DNA from 4 places in the Shewanella septentrionalis genome. Region 1 is predicted to be linked to each of the others. Evidence: predicted binding sites of a transcription regulator. Region 1 holds the regulator's gene; each other region holds the start of a gene.
What was found. The regulator sigma-54, encoded in region 1, starts transcription at its own class of promoters, with help from an activator protein. The targets are predictions, from matches to a motif close to GTTGGCACGNNNNTNGNNT.
Positions count from the first base shown of each region.

Region 2: NE536_RS03300 (TorF family putative porin) is a predicted target of sigma-54. The motif match lies at 2,575-2,593, and genes of this name have one in related genera.
Region 3: NE536_RS00610 (flagellar hook-length control protein FliK) is a predicted target of sigma-54. The motif match lies at 1,979-1,997, and genes of this name have one in related genera.
Region 4: NE536_RS12930 (FimV/HubP family polar landmark protein) is a predicted target of sigma-54. The motif match lies at 2,252-2,270, and genes of this name have one in related genera.

Region 1 is NZ_JAMTCC010000011.1:47,455-52,815, forward strand. Features, by position in the region: gene NE536_RS08155 (HPr family phosphocarrier protein) at 1-257, opposite strand, end outside; gene rapZ (RNase adapter RapZ) at 244-1,098, opposite strand; gene ptsN (PTS IIA-like nitrogen regulatory protein PtsN) at 1,095-1,538, opposite strand; gene hpf (ribosome hibernation promoting factor) at 1,541-1,828, opposite strand; gene NE536_RS08175 (RNA polymerase factor sigma-54) at 1,857-3,335, opposite strand; gene lptB (LPS export ABC transporter ATP-binding protein) at 3,443-4,174, opposite strand; gene lptA (lipopolysaccharide transport periplasmic protein LptA) at 4,171-4,725, opposite strand; gene lptC (LPS export ABC transporter periplasmic protein LptC) at 4,712-5,272, opposite strand; gene kdsC (3-deoxy-manno-octulosonate-8-phosphatase KdsC) at 5,269-5,361, opposite strand, start outside.
Region 2 is NZ_JAMTCC010000004.1:70,878-76,238, forward strand. Features, by position in the region: gene NE536_RS03290 (putative bifunctional diguanylate cyclase/phosphodiesterase) at 1-631, shown strand, start outside; gene rimK (30S ribosomal protein S6--L-glutamate ligase) at 793-1,698, shown strand; gene NE536_RS03300 (TorF family putative porin) at 1,785-2,477, opposite strand; gene NE536_RS03305 (HU family DNA-binding protein) at 2,769-3,041, opposite strand; gene NE536_RS03310 (response regulator) at 3,201-3,998, opposite strand; gene NE536_RS03315 (hypothetical protein) at 4,082-4,462, opposite strand; gene NE536_RS03320 (DUF4240 domain-containing protein) at 4,593-5,102, shown strand; gene NE536_RS03325 (hypothetical protein) at 5,115-5,361, opposite strand, start outside.
Region 3 is NZ_JAMTCC010000001.1:131,341-136,701, reverse strand. Features, by position in the region: gene fliH (flagellar assembly protein FliH) at 1-45, shown strand, start outside; gene fliI (flagellar protein export ATPase FliI) at 14-1,351, shown strand; gene fliJ (flagellar export protein FliJ) at 1,381-1,827, shown strand; gene NE536_RS00610 (flagellar hook-length control protein FliK) at 2,089-3,699, shown strand; gene fliL (flagellar basal body-associated protein FliL) at 3,788-4,315, shown strand; gene fliM (flagellar motor switch protein FliM) at 4,355-5,361, shown strand, end outside.
Region 4 is NZ_JAMTCC010000020.1:69,019-74,379, reverse strand. Features, by position in the region: gene priA (primosomal protein N') at 43-2,238, opposite strand; gene NE536_RS12930 (FimV/HubP family polar landmark protein) at 2,341-3,402, shown strand; gene rpmE (50S ribosomal protein L31) at 3,584-3,796, shown strand; gene NE536_RS12920 (malic enzyme-like NAD(P)-binding protein) at 4,333-5,361, shown strand, end outside.

The DNA of each region.
Region 1 (5,361 bases):
TTAGCGTCGATTAAGGCACAAATGGCATCCAGAGCGGGCTCAGCATCTGGGCCTTCGGCGATAAGTTTAATGGTTTTACCCATGCCAGTCTCAAGCATCAATAAGCCAAGCACGCTGGCGGCCGATGCCTGTTTATCGCCTTGTATTAAGGTGATGGTCGCATCAAACTCGGATGCCAGTACCACCAACTTAGTGGCGGCACGGGCATGTAATCCCAGTTTGTTACAGATGGTGATCTGACGTTCAAGCTTTGGCATTATTCAGCTCTCGATGGCGGGCATAAACTTTATGTTTACCGTTACTAAAGCGTTTAGCCAATTGCTCTGCGACGTAAACCGATCTGTGTTGTCCACCCGTGCAGCCAATCGCTACAGTTAAATAACTGCGATTGTTGCGCTCGAGATGCGGCAGCCAAGTTTCCAGTAAATTTTCGATTTGCCAGATGAACTTATTCACGAGTGGTTGACGATTTAAGAACTCAGCCACGGGCTCATCTAAGCCTGTCAATGGACGCAGCGCCAGTTCCCAGTGTGGGTTAGGCAGAAAGCGTACATCAAACATAAAGTCGGCTTCGGTTGGCATACCGTGCTTAAAGCCAAAGGACTCGAAGTTAATCACTAACTCTTTATCGACGCTGCCGAGCAGAATTTGTCTCACTTGATCGCTTAAATCATAGATATTCAAATTCGACGTATCTATGTAGTGATCGACCAGTTTTGACATAGGCTCGAGCAGTTTCCCTTCCAGCTTTATCGCTTCTTGCAAAGAGACTTGGCTCTTCGACAAAGGATGCAAACGGCGGGTCTCGCTGTAACGCTTAAGCAGAATTTTATCGCTGGAATTGAGGAAGAAGCTGGTTAACTCAGTATCAGGAGGCAGGCTCGCGAGTTGCTTCACTAAGACTTTATCCTGCTCAGGCATGTTACGCACGTCGACACTGATGGCGACGAGATCGTTACTGCCTTTGAGTTGCTCAAGCAAAGTGCCGATTAAGGGCAAGGGAAGGTTATCGACACAATAATAGCCGAGATCTTCGAGTACCCTTAGGGCGACAGATTTGCCTGAGCCTGAGCGGCCCGACACTATGACCAGTTTCATCCAGTGATTACCTGATAGAGTTCCGTTTCATCATGCGTCTTGCGTAATTGCTTTAATATTTGCTTGTCGCTCAGCTTTTCGGCCATGCAAGACAAGGTACTTAAGTGTTGCTGACATTGGTCAGCAGGCACCAGTAGTGCAAATAAAATATCAACAGGTTGCTTATCGATAGCATCGAATGCTATCGGCTCTTCACACTTAATGAGTATGGCAATGGGCTGATCTATATCGGCTAGTCGACCATGTGGAATGGCGATGCCGTTACCTATACCTGTGCTCCCCATCTTTTCGCGCGCCACTAGGCTTTCGAATATCTCTTGAGATGAGAGGGTCGGGTACTGGGCAGCGACTAAGTCGCTGATGAGTTCCAGTACCTTTTTCTTGCTGCCCGGAGTGGCGCAGGTAGTGCACTCCGGCCGCAGTATGGTACAAAGTTCCATTATTAGTGTTTTGTTAACTTCTCTTTGTGTTTAATAACCTGACGATCAAGCTTGTCAATCAGGGCGTCTATAGCGGCATACATGTCAGCATGCTCTGAAGTAGCAAAAACTTCACCACCGATAAGATTTATTCTCGCTTCGGCAATCTGTTGCATTTTCTCGACATTGAGCACAACGTGCACATTATTGATCTGTTCGAAATGGCGTTCAAGTTTTGAAAACTTTTCTTCTACATATGCGCGTAACGATTCGGTAATTTCGACATGGTGTCCACTCAGGTTTATTTGCATAGAAACGTCCTCCGATATCCACTGTAGGTTATAAACTTTTACGCTGATTAGAAGGCGGAATGAGCATAGCCTCTCGGTACTTCGCAATGGTTCTGCGGGCTACGTTGATCCCTTGTTCTGCCAGAAGTTGTGCCATCTTACTGTCGCTTAATGGTTTTTTCTGGTTTTCCGCTGCAACCAGTTTCTTAATGAAGGCTCTGATTGCTGTGGATGAGCACTCCCCACCATCGTCAGTTCCGACGTGGCTAGAGAAGAAGTATTTTAGTTCAAAAAGTCCCTTAGGGGTATGCATGTATTTCTGTGTCGTCACCCTTGAGATGGTCGACTCATGCATTTCTACCGCTTCGGCAATATCGTTCAGCACCATAGGTTTCATGGCTTCTTCACCGTATTCAAAGAAACCTTGCTGATATTGGACGATACAGTTCGCCACCTTCAACAGGGTATCATTACGGCTCTCTAAACTCTTGATAAACCATTTAGCCTCTTGCAGATGACCACGAATAAATTGGCTATCGGCTTGGCTTTTAGTGCTGCGCGCCATCGAGGCATAATGTTGGTTTACATTGATTTTTGGCATGCAGTCAGGATTCAGCTCAACCACCCAGCGGCCATTTTTCTTCGACACAGACACATCTGGGATGACGTATTCGTCATCGTTGGGCGTAATCAATAAACCTGGGCGAGGATTGAGGGTTTGGATAAGCGCGATGCCGTCTCTTAACTCATCCTCTTTTAATTTAGTCTTACGCATCAACAATCTAAAATCGCGGGCGGCGATCAGATCTAAATGATCTTTGATCAGCATGCGGGCGTTTTCTAGGTTGGGCGTATCAGCGGCGAAATGCGACAGTTGGATCAACAGGCACTCGCTTAAATCGCGGGCGGCAACACCAATGGGATCAAAATGTTGAATGCGCTTGAGTACGGCTTCTACTTCGTCGAGCTCAACCTCAGAATTGCCCATGGCTTCGAGGATTTCGTCAGTGCTTTGGGTGAGATAGCCTTGATCGTCGATGGCATCAATAATGGCGGTGGCAATGGCTAAATCGGTTTCAGAAAACGGCGTGAGGTTTTTTTGCCATTCTAAGTGTTCATACAAGCCTTCACTGGTCTCACCTTGGAAGGGCATATCGTCTTCACGACTGCCACCGGGGCCAGAATTAGGAGAGGCGGTGAACACTTCATCCCATGTGGTGTCCATGGGGAGTTCGTCGGGCATGGACTCTTTCGTGAGCGACTCTGCCGTATCTATGGTGGAGCTGTCTTTTTCTGGCGGCAGGGTGCTAGATTCACTGAAATCCGTATCGGATAGCGTTTGGTTTACAGGGTCTTTAGTGGCGTCGAATTGATCCTCTTCCAGCTCGAGAAGGGGATTAGAATCTAAGGCTTGCTGGATCTCTTGCTGCAGTTCTAATGACGACAGTTGCAACAGACGGATGGCCTGTTGTAATTGTGGCGTCATGGTTAACTGTTGACCCAGTTTGAGCTGGAGTGACGCTTTCATGTTACCGCTGATCCCTACGTTATTATTGTTGGATGAGGTCGCTTGTTATCATCTTGAGTGGAGTCCAATGGTGGCATAAATTGCCTGCATTGGCTCCGCTTGATTAACTATAGCCTGAATTGTTCACCTAAGTACACAGCCCTAACTTGCTGATTGTCTAAGATCTCTGCGGGTGTTCCTTCGGCAATCAAGTTTCCGTGACTCACGATATAGGCATGTTCACACACATCTAATGTCTCACGGACATTGTGGTCTGTGATCAACACGCCAAGGCCACGACTTTTGAGCTGTTCGATAATCTTTTTAATGTCGATAACCGAAATCGGATCGACACCAGCAAAGGGTTCATCGAGCAAAATGAACTTAGGATTTGCTGCTAACGCCCGCGCAATTTCGACACGGCGACGTTCACCGCCCGACAATGACATGCCTTGGCTGTCACGGATGTGGGTGATGTGGAACTCTTCAAGCAGATGCTCTAGCTCTTCTTCCCTTTGCTCTTTTTTTAGTTCTTTACGCGTTTGCAGCACGGCCATGATGTTGTCATGGACGGTCAGTTTACGAAAGATACTGGCTTCCTGTGGCAAGTAACCTATGCCTTTGCGGGCGCGCAGGTGCATAGGATCTGCGGTTAAATCATCATCGTCGATAAAGATGTGGCCTTTATCGCTCTTAACCAGACCGACGACCATGTAAAAGGTGGTAGTTTTACCCGCGCCGTTCGGGCCGAGCAGTCCAACAACTTGACCTGTCTTTACCGTTAGACTGACGTCTTTAACCACTTGGCGACTCTTATAACTCTTCGCCAGATTTTGTGCTCTTAGGGTGATTTGGGTCATTTAGAGTCCTGCTTTTTCACAGGTTTATCCGCTGGCGCGTCTGGTTTGGCATCATCTTGATAGCTTTCAGGCTGAATAATAGTGATCACGCGATCGTCACCACTACCTGTGCTTTCTGCAATCAATTTTTGCTGGATGATGTTATAGCGGATCACATTACCCGTCACTTGGCTACCTGCTTGATCTAACGAAGCTTGGCCTTTCAGTGTCAGGGTACGGCTTGCCATATCGTAACGAATTTCTTTCGCGCTCGCCGAGGCTGGACGGCCATCGTCTAACACTTGGCTGTAAGTTGCGGGGTTACCAGTGGCCACTAAAATTTTGCTATTTTCACCTTCGGCAGAAAATGCACGCAGTTCATTTGCTTGGATTTTTATCGAGCCTTGGGTAACTTCCACCGGACCAAAGAAGATGATCTGGTTGTTCTTGATATCTGCCGTTTGGCTCACTGCTTTGATTTTAACTTCCTGCTTTAGGTCGTCGACTTTAGCAAAGGCGCTCATGCTCATTATTAGCATTAGGCTGGCAAGTAATACGTTATTTTGCTTCATATGTTCCTACTACCTGACTGGTCAATTTCACTTCCTGCGCGTTGAGGTCGGCATAAAGGCCTTGGCCTTGAATATTAAAATCTTTCCCTGTGACGTAAATGGTACGGTCAGAGGTCATTATCATCGTATTGAGATCGAGTTCCAGATAACTGGTGGACAAGGTCTGGATCGGTTCTTCTGCGCTAATGGCATCAATAATAACATTGTTTTCGAGTACAACCTTGCCCGTTTCCTTGTTTAGCTTGCCCTGATCTGCACTGAGTTGCCATTGTGCTTTACCTTGGTCTGGATAAACAAGATAAACAGGTTGAGTAAAGTAAGTTTGATTCGTTGAATCATAATGTTCCATGTGTTTCGCCGTCACACGGCTATTGACTAGCCCTTGTTCATTGAACTCAACACTGCGCAGATCTTCAATGATGAAATCTGGGGTATTCTGATCTTTAACTCTATTATCGGTATCACCGCTGTGTTTGTTCTGCACTTGCCAATACAGCACTAATGCAGTTCCAAAAAAAGCAATAATCGCGAGTGTCACACGACTCATATACTCATTCCATGGGCCGAAGTGAATTTATTTTGACTGAGTAGCAACAGATCTGTGAGTTCACGCAGTGCACCGTGGCCACCATTGAG
Region 2 (5,361 bases), on a different contig from region 1:
TGCTGACGAAATTGGCTTAATGGATGACATTGATGATTGGGTGCTTGAACAAGCCTGCACCCAAGCTCAGATTTGGTTATCCCAGTTACAGCCTTTAGGCCAAGAATTTACTATTGCAGTTAACCTCTCCGCCTCTCAAATAGGCAATGAGAACCTGTTCGATAAAATAGTGCATATATTGACTAAGACAGGCTTGCCTGCTGGAGCATTAGAGCTTGAAATTACAGAGAATTGCCTTATTGAAGATCCCCATGCACATGCCAAAGTGCTCGATAGAATCGCCGGATTAGGGGTGCGTTTTGCCCTCGATGATTTCGGGACGGGTTTTTCGTCATTAGAACACATTAAACTGTTTCCGATCAGCGTGCTGAAAATCGATAAAAGCTTTGTCGCTTCCTACGATAAAGATGAAAAAGACACCCGATTGCTCGCCGCTTTACTCAACTTTGCCTATGGTTTTAATGTTATTTCTGTGGCGGAGGGAGTGGAAACCGTTGAGCAAGCAGAGTTTTGTACTGCGCGCCATTGCACGGTTTTACAAGGGTATTTATTTTCACGTCCCTTAGATACCGCGGCGTTTGAGGCCAAGTATATTCTGCCACTATTAACCCAAACTCAGCTCCCTGTGTGAGAGGTCTCGAACTATTTCAATAGCATAGTGATTTCGTCTGGTGAGGAATATTTTCTTGCTTTACACTGAGCAATAGACAAATATCAGCCCCTTTTTCTGTCGCTGTGCTTTTAGTGCTGCAGAACGGTTTATTCACTCATGCTTAAGTTGGTCACTCAGCAATGAAAATAGGTATTTTATCCCAATTCCCCCAGTTGTATTCGACGCAACGTTTAGTGGAGGCTTGTCAAAGCCGTGGACATGAAGCGGTCGTGATCAATACACTGAACTGCTACATGAATATTAATTCCATTAAGCCTAGCATTCATTATGAAGGCACTGAATTAGTTGGCTTTGATGCCATCATTCCGCGTATTCATGCCAGCGTGACTTTTTATGGTTGTGCCGTTGTTCGTCAGTTCGAGATGATGGGCGTGTATGCGGCGAATGATTCAATCTCTATTGCGCGTTCTCGGGACAAATTACGGGCGCTGCAATTGCTCTCCCGTAAAGGGATTGGCATGCCAGTGACAGGCTTTGCCAATAAGCCAAATGATATCCCCGACCTCATCAATATGGTGGGCGGCGCTCCGTTAGTCATTAAGTTACTCGAAGGTACTCAAGGGATTGGCGTGGTATTAGCTGAGACGAAAACGGCTGCTGAGAGCGTGATAGAAGCATTCTTGGGGCTGAAAGCGAATATCTTAGTACAGGAATACATTAAAGAATCCAATGGCAGTGATATTCGTTGTTTTGTTGTCGGTGACAAGGTCATCGCCTCTATGAAGCGCCAAGGTCCCGAGGGGGATTTTCGCTCTAATCTGCATTTGGGTGGCTGTGGTGAGGTGGTTAAAATCACTGCAGTGGAACGTAAGATGGCGATTGCGGCGGTGAAAGCGATGGGATTGGTGGTCGCTGGGGTGGATATTTTACGCTCTAATCGTGGTCCTTTGATCCTTGAGGTGAATTCGGCGCCAGGCATTGAAGGGATTGAACAAACCACAGGGATTTCAGTGACTGAGCCTATTGTTGAATATATCGAGAAAATGGTCGCTGCCCGTAAAACCAATAGACCTATTATTGCCTAATAGTTGATTACGCTAAAAAAACGCTACCGTTTAAGGTGGCGTTTTTTATGCTTAGAGCTTAGACGTAAGATCCTAAATGTTAGATCTTAGAGATCAAAGCTGTAGGAATAGCCGAGTACCAGTTTGGCATCATCATCGGTGAGATCGGTATCAGAAACCATGAACGACACTGTGCCCATGCTGGTATCTGCACTTAGTGTGACGTTATAGTCGGCATAGTTATCTTCGCCAAACCAAGATTGCACAACATCACCGCTTGAGTAGCCATAGTGCACTGATAAGCTAAGTTTTTCAGTGAGAGGCACAGAGACAGTCGCGGCAAGATAGCTGAGATCTTTATTATCTAACGGATCGGCGGCGACATCGTCACCGGCATTGATGACATGGGAGTAACCCAGTTCAAGCCACTTCCAAGTTACTGCAGCATGGAGTTCACCAAAATCAATGCTGCCAGGAGCGTCTGGGTAGGCGTAGTAGAGGTAGCCAAAGTCGTAACTGATGTCTTCGGTAATATTGCCACCATAACCCGCGTAGAGATCTAGCTCGTAGCTCGTATCATCACCAAAATCCACATTCGATGCCCAAGTGCCGGCATAAAATCCAGAATCATGGCTGTAGTCAATCCCACCTTGGATTGCGACCGCATCTTTAGTTTGGGTCGCACCGCGCCATAGGTAATTAGAGGTACCACCAATGTTGCCTGATACGGCTGCAAAGGCATTGCCAGCCAGTAACATTCCCGTCGATAAGGCCAAAACGCTATACAGTGATTTCTTCATGCTCATCCCCTCGATTGACTTATTTATCGATTCACCATTGGCGCACTTAAGTAAGCAGTGGTCATTAGTGCATCTTGGTTTTTTTCTAAGAAGGGATTTGCTAATCACATGCCACTATTACAATCATATGTAAAACAATACATTAGAATATCAAGTGTTAATGAAATGTTTTTATTTGCCAGCTTATGGGGCAGAGGCGCACTCTTGTTGTGCAAAAAATATTCAGGGTTTCACTGGAAGAAAGCAAAAAAAAACGCCTCACAATGGAGGCGTTGTTTTGAATTTTCTCGCTTAGTTTACGCTGTCGCGTAGGGTTTTACCCGCTTTAAACTTAGGCACAGTCGCTTCAGCGATTTGAATTTCTTTACCCGTTTGTGGGTTACGGCCAGTGCGAGCAGCACGAGTCGCAGTTTCAAACGAACCGAAGCCTACGATGGAGATTTTGTCACCATTTTTCATTGATTCGGTAATGGCTGCTTCAAAAGACTTCAATGCGCGTGCGGCTTCTACTTTCGTTAGATCGGCATTTTCTGCAATTTTGGCGATAAGTTCAGTTTTGTTCATTTTTATTGTCTCTTCTTTCCGTAGATTTATTTGAAATAAGCGTGCCTAACATGCCATAAGGTTCAGCGCTTGGAAAGCCTTTTGCGTCTAAGCTGCCGCAGGATGTTCGGTAAAGCGCAGAATATTTACTCAGTTCGTGACTTAAGTTTTATTCTGGTTTCATTCTTCTAACAGTTGATAGAGTAATTTTTTAACCAATTTGGGTTCAAAGGGCTTGTCGCATAAGGCATTCACCCCCGCTTGGGACACATTGCTGAGGTGGGTATCGTTGGCTTCGGAAGATACCATTAAGATGGGAATGTGCGATTGCTGGCTTTCGCTGCGAATATATTGAGTCAGCGCAAGACCATCTACGCTGGGCATATTGTAGTCAGTGATGACTAAGTCGAACATATTGTTTTTCATCAACGCTATGGCCTGTGCACCATCTTCGGCCTCGGTAATCAGTTTCATCCCTAAGTTACCGATAGTGCGTTTAATGACATTTCTTGCCATACGGCTATCATCGACCACTAATACGCGCACATCTTGCACATCGAAGTTACTGAGGTCGAGTTCATCGTGGCTGAGCAGATCGATAGTGGCATTTAAGGCTGTGGCTAAATGGTCGGCACTGAAGGGCTTAGGCAGGATAGCGACCACACCCGATTGGCGGAATATCTCAAGTTGCTCACGGCGACACTCACTCGAGACCAGCATAAATTGAATATCTTTGCAGTCCGCGTTAGCCCTTAGGTAACCCAAAAGATCAATGGCGGTGCCATCATCAAAATGCATGGCGCTGGCGATAAGATCGGGTTTGTGGCGAGCAATAATATCTTTAGCCGCTTCGATATTTTCTGCGGTTTGAATGCTGAGAATACCTTCTTGTTGCAAGCGCTGAATAATTATTCGACGCTGGATATCTGAAGGTTCTACCAAAAGAATGGATAGTTCACTGGGCGATAAATGGCTCATAGTCTACTTCAAGTTAAGAGTCGCAAGTATTTTATTGGGTCGCTAAGCTACGCTATTAGTAACAGCTTAGCAACAAATGTCCATTACCGTGTTTGACGGGTCAAATAATGACTCGTGACCTTAGAAAATGCGATCCAATACTGCAAGAGTAAAATGACAATAATGCTTATTGTCAGCGGCAACATAGGAATATTGTGGCCAGAAACAATCACTTTTACATCTTCAGGGGTAATACGATAGGCAATAATCGCTGTGATACCTAGGGCAGAAAATCCTAAGGTTTGCATGCCGATATAAATCTTCAATACTAAGCTCGACCATGGCGTGCGCATCATTATGCCAACGAGCACGGGGAGGACGCCTAGGGTGAATACATCAAAGGATTGCGTTGTCACGGCCCGTAAAAGTGCGGCAATGCTGAAGAGGCAATATAAAGAGATCAGTAGCATAAGACGTTTAGGCATAGATGGATATGTAGACAGGTAGCGAAGAAGATGAGCAAGTGTAGGAAATGCCCTAATCCGAGTCCAGCATAACCTTAATATCGTGTAGAATAAGCCTTTTGCGAAAGGCTTATTCTATTAGGTGAAGTTTATGACAGAAGTTGAGTTTTGGGGTTTAGTCACGCGTACGGAGGCGGCGCAATCACAGGAGTCTTTGGCTCAAGCACTGAAGCAGAAACTCGCCGAACTGAGTAATGAAGAGTTAAAAGCCTTCGATAAAATATTTGGTCAGCAGATGCGCCGTAGCTATTTGTGGTCGGTTTGGGGCGCGGCTTACATTATTACGGGCTGTGATTCTGAATATGCCTTTGCCGAATTCAGGTGTTTTTTGATTTCACTCGGCAAAGAAATCTACGATGGTGTGGTTAATCAGCCTGATACTTTAGCGCGTTTAGCCGCTTGGCCTGAGCGAGATGCCTATGCTTATCCCTTTGTGGATGAATACGATCTTATTGCTGGGCAATTATATGAAGATAGAACCGGTGATGAATTGCCCTTTATGCCATCGGGCAAGGCGACGCCCGTGGGGAAAAAATTTAGCACTAAGTCCAAGGATTTAAAGCAACAATACCCTGAGCTCAGCGCCCGTTTTCCATTTTAATCTTGCAATCGCTTATGAGCGTAAGCAGGCATTGGTTGTGACATCGAAGGTCATGCCGTATTTAGGGCAGATGTCATTCATAAACTCATGTTCTTGCACGGTTAATTGCTGAGTAAAATCTTGCTTAAGCTGCTCAGTCATTTGGGTTTCAGCCGCATGTTGCGTCTTAGCCAATTTGCTAAAATGAGCGTTAACTGCCTGTTGTTGGCTGATGGTCAATGGCGCCGCATGGCTTGAAAGACTTATGCAAGTTCCGATC
Region 3 (5,361 bases), on a different contig from region 1:
GATGCCAGAACAGATGCAAAATCGCCAACACCAACTGCTGAATAGGCTTAATCATCATCAGGATAAAGTGCCGCCATTTCGTGCTGTGGCCAGTGGTCAGCTGGTGCGTGTTGTTGGCTTAACCTTAGAGGCGAGCGGTTGCCGCGCGCCTGTAGGCAGCTTATGTTCCATCGAAACTATGGCGGGCGAGTTAATTGCCGAAGTTGTCGGCTTTGATGGTGAACTCCTTTATTTAATGCCTATCGAGGAATTACGTGGGGTATTACCCGGTGCCCGGGTGGTGCCTTTAGGGGAACAAACTGGACTCAATGTCGGCTTGTCGTTGTTAGGGCGCGTGCTCGATGGTAACGGCGTGCCTTTAGATGGTTTAGGTGCGTTGCAGACTGATCAACAAGCGCCAAGACATAGCGCTGCCATTAACCCCTTATCTCGCCGTGCTATTACCGAGCCGCTGGACGTTGGCGTTCGCGCCATTAATGCCATGCTGACTGTGGGTAAAGGCCAACGTATGGGCTTGTTTGCCGGTTCTGGTGTGGGTAAGAGTGTGCTTTTAGGCATGATGACCCGCGGTACCACTGCCGATATTATTGTGGTTGGGCTGGTGGGCGAGCGTGGCCGTGAAGTCAAAGAGTTTATTGAAGAGATTCTTGGGGATAAAGGTCGAGCGCGTTCTGTTGTTGTTGCCGCGCCTGCAGATACCTCGCCGCTGATGCGCCTGCGCGCCTGCGAAACCTCGACTCGTATTGCCGAATATTTCCGCGATTTAGGCTATAACGTCTTGTTATTAATGGATAGTTTGACGCGTTATGCCCAAGCGCAGCGGGAAATAGCTTTGGCTGTGGGTGAGCCGCCTGCCACCAAAGGCTATCCGCCTTCAGTGTTTGCCAAGCTGCCGCGTTTAGTTGAGCGCGCCGGCAACGGTGGCCCAGGCCAAGGTTCAATTACGGCATTTTATACTGTGCTGACGGAAGGGGATGATCAACAGGATCCCATTGCCGATGCATCACGGGCGATTCTTGATGGTCACATAGTCTTGTCCCGTTCGCTTGCTGACTCTGGGCATTATCCCGCCATTGATATTGAAGCCTCTATTAGCCGGGTAGCACCTATGGTGATCTCCAATGAACACTTGGAAGCGATGCGCCGCGTGAAACAAACCTATTCCTTGTATCAGCAAAATCGGGATTTGATTTCCATTGGTGCCTATGCCCAAGGCAGCGATCCTCGAATCGATAATGCGATACGATTACAGCCGGCGATGAATGCTTTTTTACGCCAAACCATGCGTGATGCATTCAGTTTTGCCGATAGCCAAGTCATGCTCGGGCAACTTGCCGCACAGTGCAAATAATGGCGTCATCGAATTAATCGAGGTCTAGTATGGCTAACGCCGATCCCTTGTTGTTAGTGTTAAAGCTCGCCAATGATGCCGAAGAACAAGCGGCGTTATTGTTAAAGTCCGCGCAGTTAGAGTGCCAAAAGCGGCTGAATCAACTCAGTGCACTGAATAACTATCGCTTAGAATACATGAAGCAAATGCAATCCCAGCAAGGTCAAGCCATTAGTGCCAGTCACTATCACCAGTTTCATCGCTTTATTCGTCAGATTGATGACGCTATTACTCAGCAAAATCGCGTTGTGGCCGACGGTGAAAAACAAAAAGAATATCGACAACAGCATTGGTTGGAAAAACAGAAAAAACGTAAGGCAGTGGAATTACTGTTAGCGAGTAAAGAGAAGAAGCGCCAAGTTGTTGAACAAAAACGGGAGCAGAAAATGACCGATGAATTTGCTTCTCAGCAGTTTTATCGCCGTCATCAGCGTTAGTGAAATAGTGCGTTAAATGATCGGTATCTTCACCATTCACTAGCCCGATATGAGTTCAGTTTTCTGCCGCCGCCCTATGGCGCTGAACATTTGTTCGACTTCTTCCTTTGGGTTTTACTCTTTTTAATATTCTGTAGTAAAAAACTGAAGTTTTGGCACCTTATTTGCTTTGATTTAGTCCATGGCCCTGCAACCGCAGTGTTTAATTGACGTTTTTACCTAGCCATTTTCTCTTCTGCTGGGTGATGTTTGGGAGCTCTTATGCAACAAATGACCAATATCCTGTTGAGTAAAACAGGCAACTCTGCGGCCAATTCCGCTAAGATATCTTCCCAAGATTCTAATAATGAAGACTTTTCATCTACACTTGCGTCTGTCTCCGCTAGCTCATTTTCTATTTCCGCGCCTAAAAAGGCTGTCGCGAATACTGACGATAAAGTGCAGATCGTCTCTACTGATAAAGTAAAAGATAAAGACATATCAATGGATGACGCTGACGTTAATCTTATCTTCGCCCAGATCAGTATGGCAAATGACATGAAGAAAACGGCATCAGAGGGAGAGAGTTTGCCGCTAGTATTTTTAAATGCTGAAGATACTACTGACATGACGGGTAAAGATAATACTGATGCGACATCGGCGGTATTAATCGATCCTTCATTAGTATCAGCTATTTCTGCCGATGTTGAGCAGGCATCAGATGCAATGGTTGATGAAGTGGGCTTCTCTGCTGAATTACAAAAATTAGTTTCTACTGCGTCAGATGTGCCAGTGGCTGTATCTGCTGATAATGATGTTAAGTCAGTCCCTTTGACTGATAAGCCACTCGTTCAGATTCTTCCCATAGATCCAATAATTGCAGCGTCAGTGGATTCCGATGCTGTTATTGACCCCAATTTGATCGATGATGCTGCTGAATTACAGATAGAAGACACAGAACTTGTTGCTACCACTCAAATGGGCGTTAGCATAGATGAGCCTTTAGTCGAGAATGAAGTCACACTTAACGCTATGGTTAATCAAGCTGGTTTAACGAATAGCGCAACGACAAAATCGACGATGAGCACTTCGCCAAAGTCATTTGCTAGTGCCGCGAGTACTCCGATATTGGACAGTCTCAATACAGGTAACGTTTCTACCTCGGCAAATACGTTTGAACTTAATACTTTAGGTTCTGCTGTTTCATCTGAATCATCGGTTACTCAGTCTGTAACAGAAAGTGATCTTGATGGAAGTCCTAATCTTGAACTGGCTGCTAACCTATTACTTAAAGATGCAAAATTGACCGTTGCGATGGATATTCCCCGAGATGAAAATTTTATTGATGATGGCAGTACCTTCTCAGATATTAAGTCTACATCATCAATCCATACACTCTCGATGTCACAAGTAAATCGCCAAGAAACAATGCAAGTTCAATTGTCATTACGCCAAGGTGTCGATCAACAAAACCAAATGCAAGAGATGATCCAACGGTTTTCACCTGTAATGAAGCAACAGTTGATCACTATGGTGAGTCAAGGTATTCAACATGCAGAGATTAGGCTCGATCCCCCCGAGCTTGGGCATATGCTGGTAAAAATTCAAGTGCATGGCGAGCAGACCCAAGTACAGTTCCATGTCACTCAGACACAAACGCGTGATCTGGTTGAACAAGCTATGCCAAGATTACGTGAGTTATTGCAAGAACAAGGGATGCAATTAGCGGATAGCCATGTGTCTCAAGGTGGCCAAGGTGAACGTCGAGAGGGGAGTTTTGGCGACGGTGGTGGTTCAAGTGGGGCTGATGTGGATGAAATCTCGGCAGAAGAGCTACATTTAGGTTTAAATCAAACCACTAGTGTAAATTCAGGTATAGATTATTATGCTTAAGTAGGTAACCTATAGCAATGATTAAACATAATGACGTTTTGATTAATCAGAATCGTCATTTGTTCCGCCTAAATTAAAGAGAATAGTGATGGCTAAGGAAGAATCGTTAGAACTTGAAAGTACCGAAGAGCCTAAAAGTAAGAAAAAACTGTTTATTTTTGTTGGCGTAGGTGTTCTTATCGCTCTCTTAATCGGTGCTGGTATCTGGTTTTTTATGGGGAGCAATTCTGAGGAAGTTCCTGTCGCTACGGCTGATGGAGTTGTTCAGGCTGAAACCCCTGCCACCGGAGATTTAGCCATAGCATCCTATGTGCCTATGCCACGCCCTTTCCTATTCAATTTACCAGGGCCTGACAGAGCACGTTTAGTTGAGATCAAAGTCCAACTTATGGTGCGTGGTACCGATGATGATGTGCTGACACAAAAGCACATTCCGTTGATTGAAGATGCGCTTTTAACAACTTTCAGTGGTGCTGATGTGCAAAAACTCAGTACGCAAGCGGGTAAAGATGAGTTACGCCAGTTAGCACTCTTAAGTGTGCAAAATACTCTGCAGTCGGTCACAGGCCGTAAAGTTGTCGAGAAAGTACTATTTACCGGTTTTGTAATGCAATAACCCTTTAACTTCAGCACCAAAAGAGGCGAAGGCAATATAGTGAGTGATTTATTAAGCCAAGACGAAATTGATGCGCTATTGCACGGGGTTGATGACGTCGATGATGACGAAATTGATGCTGTTGGAGAAGATGCCCGTTCCTACGATTTCTCTTCCCAAGATCGAATAGTTCGTGGGCGTATGCCGACGCTGGAAATTGTGAATGAGCGTTTTGCGCGCCATTTGCGTATCAGTATGTTTAATATGATGCGCCGTGCGGCCGAAGTGTCGATCAACGGTGTACAGATGCTCAAGTTTGGAGAGTATGTACATACGCTATTCGTTCCTACTAGTTTGAATATGGTACGTTTTAGTCCGCTCAAAGGTACAGCATTGATCACCATGGAAGCCAGATTAGTGTTCATCCTAGTGGATAACTTTTTTGGGGGAGATGGCCGTTTCCATGCCAAGATCGAAGGGCGGGAATTTACGCCTACTGAGAGACGTATAGTACAGCTATTGCTTAAAATAATTTTTGAAGATTATAAAGATGCGTGGGCACCTGTGATGGATGTGGAGTTCGATTATTTGGACTCAGAAGTCAATCCGGCCATGGCCAACATTGTCAGTCCTACTGAAGTTGTCGTGATTAATTCATTCCATATTGAAGTTGATGGTGGTGGCGGTGATTTCCATATCACTATGCCGTATTCCATGATTGAGCCGATTCGCGAGTTGCTCGATGCGGGTGTTCAAAGTGATAAGCAAGATACTGATATGCGTTGGTCGCAGGCATTGCATGATGAAATCATGGATGTGAAGGTCGGGTTCGATGCCAACATTGTGGAACATGAATTAACGCTCAAAGATGTGATGAATTTTAAAGCGGGCGATATTATTCCGATTGAGTTACCGGAATATATTATGATGAAAATCGAGGATTTACCGACATATCGTTGTAAAATGGGCCGTTCTAGAGATAACCTAGCACTTAAAATATATGAAAAGATCCCTCGGCCAGAAACCGTTAAATCCGAGCTACAATTAGTGACGCGCAAGGGTAAATC
Region 4 (5,361 bases), on a different contig from region 1:
TTTTTTATCAAATGGCGCTTAAATACTTATCAAATACTCGACTCAGAGGAGATCCTGCGGATCTCTGTCTAAGCTCCATCGGCACCGCTTGGCTTCGATAAGCTGCTCTACAAGCGGATGAATACGTTCAAACTCTTGTTGCAAGCGATTGCGGTTTTTAGCTTGGAATAAGAGTTGGCGGCGGAACTTGCCGGCTTTTTTATCTAAGGGCGCTGGCATAGGACCAATCACCTCAAATTCTTTATCTTGGGGCAAGAGCGCGGCGAAGGCGTTGAGAAAGTTATCGGCATCACTGGCTAAATGCGCTTCGGCGCGCACCAACACCATATGCCATGCTGGCGGCAGCAGTGCCTGTTGACGTTCTTTGAGCTGGCTGCGAGCAAACTCGCCATAACCGCGGTGCAGCAAATCCCGCAAAATGGGATTGTCGCTCTGGTGAGTTTGCAATAATACCGTGCCGGGTTTACTGGCACGGCCCGCACGCCCGGCGACTTGGGTATAGAGCTGCCCAAAACGCTCGGGCGCGCGAAAGTCGGCGCTAAATAAGGCGCCATCGACATCGAGTAGCCCAACAAGCGTCACATCAGGAAAGTGATGGCCTTTGGCTAGCATTTGCGTGCCGACGAGGATTTTATATTCGCCCTTATGAATTGCGTTTAAGTGGGTTTCCAATGAGCCTTTCAAGCGAGTGGTATCGCGGTCGATGCGCACGACTGGATGTTTCGGAAACTCCTGTTGCAGCGCCTCGGCCAGTTGTTCAGTGCCTATGCCTTGGCCCATCAGCATAGTGCTACCGCATTTGTGGCATTGCTTAGGGATAGCGTATTGATTGCCACAATGATGGCAGCAAATTTCGCCAAGAGATTGATGCACAGTGAAAAACGCATCGCAGCGGTCGCACTCGTGTAAGTGCCCACACTCGTGGCAAAGCAGGGCGGGTGCAAAGCCGCGGCGATTGAGAAACAGTAACACTTGGTTGCCTGCGTCTAAATGCAGACGGATTTCGTTCAGCAGCGGCACCGACATGCCTGCTTTTAACGGCATATTTTTAATGTCGATAATGCCTTGACGCACTTTTTTAGCAACGCCCGCGCGCTCACCCAATTGCAAATGATGGTAACGGCCACTTAAAGCATTTTGTAGACTTTCGAGTGAGGGGGTTGCCGTGCCTAATATCACCGGAATCGATTCCAGATGGCCACGCATGACTGCCAAGTCGCGGGCGTGATAACCGACGCCTTCCTGTTGCTTGAAGCTGCTGTCGTGCTCTTCATCGAGTATGATAATGCCGGGATAGGCCATAGGCGTGAACAAGGCTGAGCGGGTGCCGATAATGATGGCGGCCTGACCGCAGCGGGCTTGGCGCCAAGCTTCGAGTCTCTGATTGTCGGTTAACCCTGAATGCAAAATGGCGACATTGACTTTGAAACGCCGCTTAAAGCGATTGATAGTTTGGGGCGTTAAACCGATTTCAGGCACTAAAATTAATGCTTGCTTGCCTTGCTTAAGGACTTCTTCGAGCACCGCCAAATAGACTTCCGTCTTACCCGAACCGGTAATGCCTTCTAATAAAGTACAGTGATATCCTTGTTGCAGATTTAAAGTGGCAACGGCGACGGCTTGTTCTTTATTGAGTTTATGTGGCGTTTCGTCCATTTCGAGTGTGGTGCGCCAGTCGAGGTTAAGCTCGGCGACTTTCTCATGACGTGCTACCCAGCCTTTATCTTCTAGGGCTTTAAGCACCGCCTTACTGATGTCTAAGCTGATAACCTCTTCTTGGGTTAAGCTGGCGGTTTTGAGTAACTCGAGTAGTTTTTTCTGTGCGGGTGCGCGTTTAACTGCTTCGGGCGCAATATTTTGGCCTATTTCAGTTAATTGCCAGAATTGAATCTTTTGTGGCGCGGCATTGAGCCCTTTGCGAAGGGCGACTGGTAAGGCTTGGGTTAGCATCTGCCCTTGGCTGCAAAAATAGTATCTCGCGGCCCAAAGCGTTAATTTATAAAGTGATTCAGGCAGCAAAGGTTTATCGTCGATAAACTCAAGCACAGACTTAATCTGCTTAGGCGCTAAGCTACATGTATCTGTGATACCTGTGACTAATCCGATCAATTGTTGACGACCGAAGGGGACTTTAACGCGCACGCCTATCTGCGGTGTACTAGGATAAGTTTCGGGTACGCGGTAGCTAAAGGTTTGCCGCATAGGCACAGGTAACGCAACTTCGACAAACAATGACATATGCAGGCAAGTCTTAGGCAAGAATGTGGTTTAGTGTACTCAGCGCGGCTGGCTAGGGCTAGCCCTAATGATGGTTTACCAAGGATAGTTGAGAGTAAATAAATGGCTAATATAGTGAAATCATTAGGTCTACTCGCGTTAGTGTGTAGCGCACCTAGCATGGCACAAGTCTCCCATGTGAGCGTTAACAGCCGCATGTTTGAGTTAGGTAGTTATCCTAAACTCAGGGTGAATGTGATTGCGGACAATCAAGACATGTCGCGTTTAGAGTTTGTAGTGCAGCAAGCCGGCGGCGAAGAAAAGTTAATGGTTGAGGAGCTTAATCGCTTTTTAGTTTTGCTCACGGGTGTTGAAGATGTCAAAGATGACAAGGCTAAACTCTTAGTGAGGGAGTATCGACTCGACCGTTGGTATGAGGTCAAAAGTATCAATCTATTTGGCGAGGCTAAGCCAACATCGGCTGCGCTATCTATGAGCGCGGCATCGGGCAGTAAAAATACGACGACAGCGCTGGTGCAAAAGCGTGCGGATAAAGTGAATGTTCAGCCTGTAAAAGTGGCCGCAGAATTCACATCAGTGGTGGGTGCTAAGACCGCGACGGCGGTTATTGCGGCTGCAAATACTCATGTAGATGCTCATGTAAATACTAAGCCCGCAGTGCCAGCGGCTGAAGTTGTGACTGGCTTTAAATTTCCTGAAGCAGCGGATGAGCAAAATACCCAGGTTGCCGAGGTAAAGGCTGTCGCCAAAAACTCTGAACCTGTTGCCGTTAAAGCAACGTCTGCTGAAACTATGATGCCTGAGCCTGTTATGTCTGAAGTCATAGTCACTGAAGCAGTTAAGACAACAAATAGCGAACTCAAAGTGAATGCCGCTGAAACGTCCCCAACAGCTTCGCAGACACCTGAACATTGTCAGTTAACTTATCTTGCAGGTGAGACCTTGTGGCGTATCGCCAATCGCTATGCCAACGATTGGGACGTGAGTGTTTATGGCGCTATGCTGGCGATCTATGAGGCGAATCCTGCGGCGTTCTCAAAAAATAAAATCAACGCACTCAAGAGTAATGCGGCTCTGTCCTGTCCTTCGAAAATGATTTTGGCACAGCATGCTAACGCCAAAGAGGCTCAGGCGATGTTTGAAGCTAAAGAGGCGGGAAAATGAAGCGGCGAACTAAAGTCAAAATAGACGCAGATTAACCGCCAAACGCTCAGATAATCTACTTGTATCCCTTGTGGGTATGCTGTACCATTCTGCGCCCTAAACATATTGTTATTAACATGCATGTGGTGTCCGACTACGGGTTGGAAGAGCGACATGGCCTTACACTTTTGAGGTAACCCCAATGAAACCAGGTATCCACCCAACATACGCTATCATCACTGCAAACTGTACTTGTGGTAACGTTATCAAAGTAAACTCTACTGCTGGTAAAGATCTGCATTTAGACGTATGTGGTGCTTGTCACCCATTCTACACTGGTACACAAAAAGTTGTTGATACTGGCGGTCGTATCGACAAATTCAACAAGCGCTTCGCAGTGCTTGCAAAGAAATAATTGCGATTGCAATGTTTCTAGAAAAGGCGCCTATGGCGCCTTTTTGCTTTCTGTCATTTGCTGAACTGCTTTATTTACGCCTATCTTAATACTTATGTTAAATCCCCCATCTGGTACGACTTCACTCAATTAATCGTCAACTTACTGAGTATTGCGAGTTCAAGTATGTAATTCGACTTATTTATAGCAATTATCTATAAGATAAATATGCTAGCCGTTATATATTGTAATTTAACCAACATTTTTGAGATTAACTCGCTACAACTAGCGCTATAACTACAAAATATATGTTTGTTTCCTACAAAATATATTAAGAAATGCAGCTTTATTATAGGAGATAAGTTTATAAAACTAAGCTTAGAGGTGATATTTGCAGGCTAAAGTGAAATTTCTGAATCTCTTATTTAAAAATCCCCCTTATTGGCGTATCTTACCCCGACCAGCCAGACTATTAACATCACCCTTTGGTGAGACTAGATGTGTGTTGGTAGGCCTTACTCTCATAAATTATAAATGTCGCATTTCAGGATTTTAAAATGTCAGATATTCGTCAACAAGCACTCGATTATCATGAATTTCCAATACCAGGCAAAACCGCAGTTTGCCTTACCAAACCTGCCGAAACGAGTCACGATCTCGCTCTAGCTTATAGCCCTGGTGTGGCTGAGCCTGTGCGTGAAATCGCGGCTAATCCTGACAATGCGTATCGTTATACCAATAAAGGTAATACGGTTGCCGTGATTACCAATGGTACGGCGATCTTAGGTTTAGGCAATTTAGGCCCCTTGGCTTCTAAACCTGTGATGGAAGGCAAAGCATTATTATTTAAGCATTTTGCAAATATCGATTCGACAGATATTGAGATCACCCACAATACGCCTGAAGAATTTATCAATACAGTTGCTGCGATTGCTGACACTTTTGGTGGTATCAATCTTGAAGATATTAAAGCGCCAGAATGCTTTGTTATCGAACGTGAATTGATTGCCCGTTGTAAAGTGCCAGTATTCCATGACGATCAACACGGCACCGCAATTGTGACCGCGGCGGGTATGATTAACGCGCTGGAAATTCAAGGCAAGTTGATCAGCGACGCAACGTTTGTGTGTATGGGCGCAGGTGCGGCAGCCATTGCTTGTATGACTATGCTGGTCAAGTGTGGTGCGAATCGCGCTAACATTTATATGTTAGACACTAAAGGTGTGATTCATTCTGGCCGTACGGATCTTAATGAATATAAAGCGCTATTTGCGAATGATACAGACAAACGCACGCTTCTTGATGTTATTAAAGGCGCAGACGTGTTTTTAGGTCTATCTGGTCCTGACGTGATAGGTGCAGAAGAAGTTGCGTTGATGGCCGATAAGCCAGTAATTTTTGCCTGTTCTAATCCCGATCCTGAAATCAAACCGGCACTGGCTCACGCAACGCGCAGCGATTTGATCATGGGTACCGGTCGCAGCGATTATCCAAACCAAGTGAATAACGTATTGTGTTTCCCGTTTATTTTCCGTGGCGCCTTGGATGTACGTGCGTCATGCATTAACGATGAGATGAAAATCGCC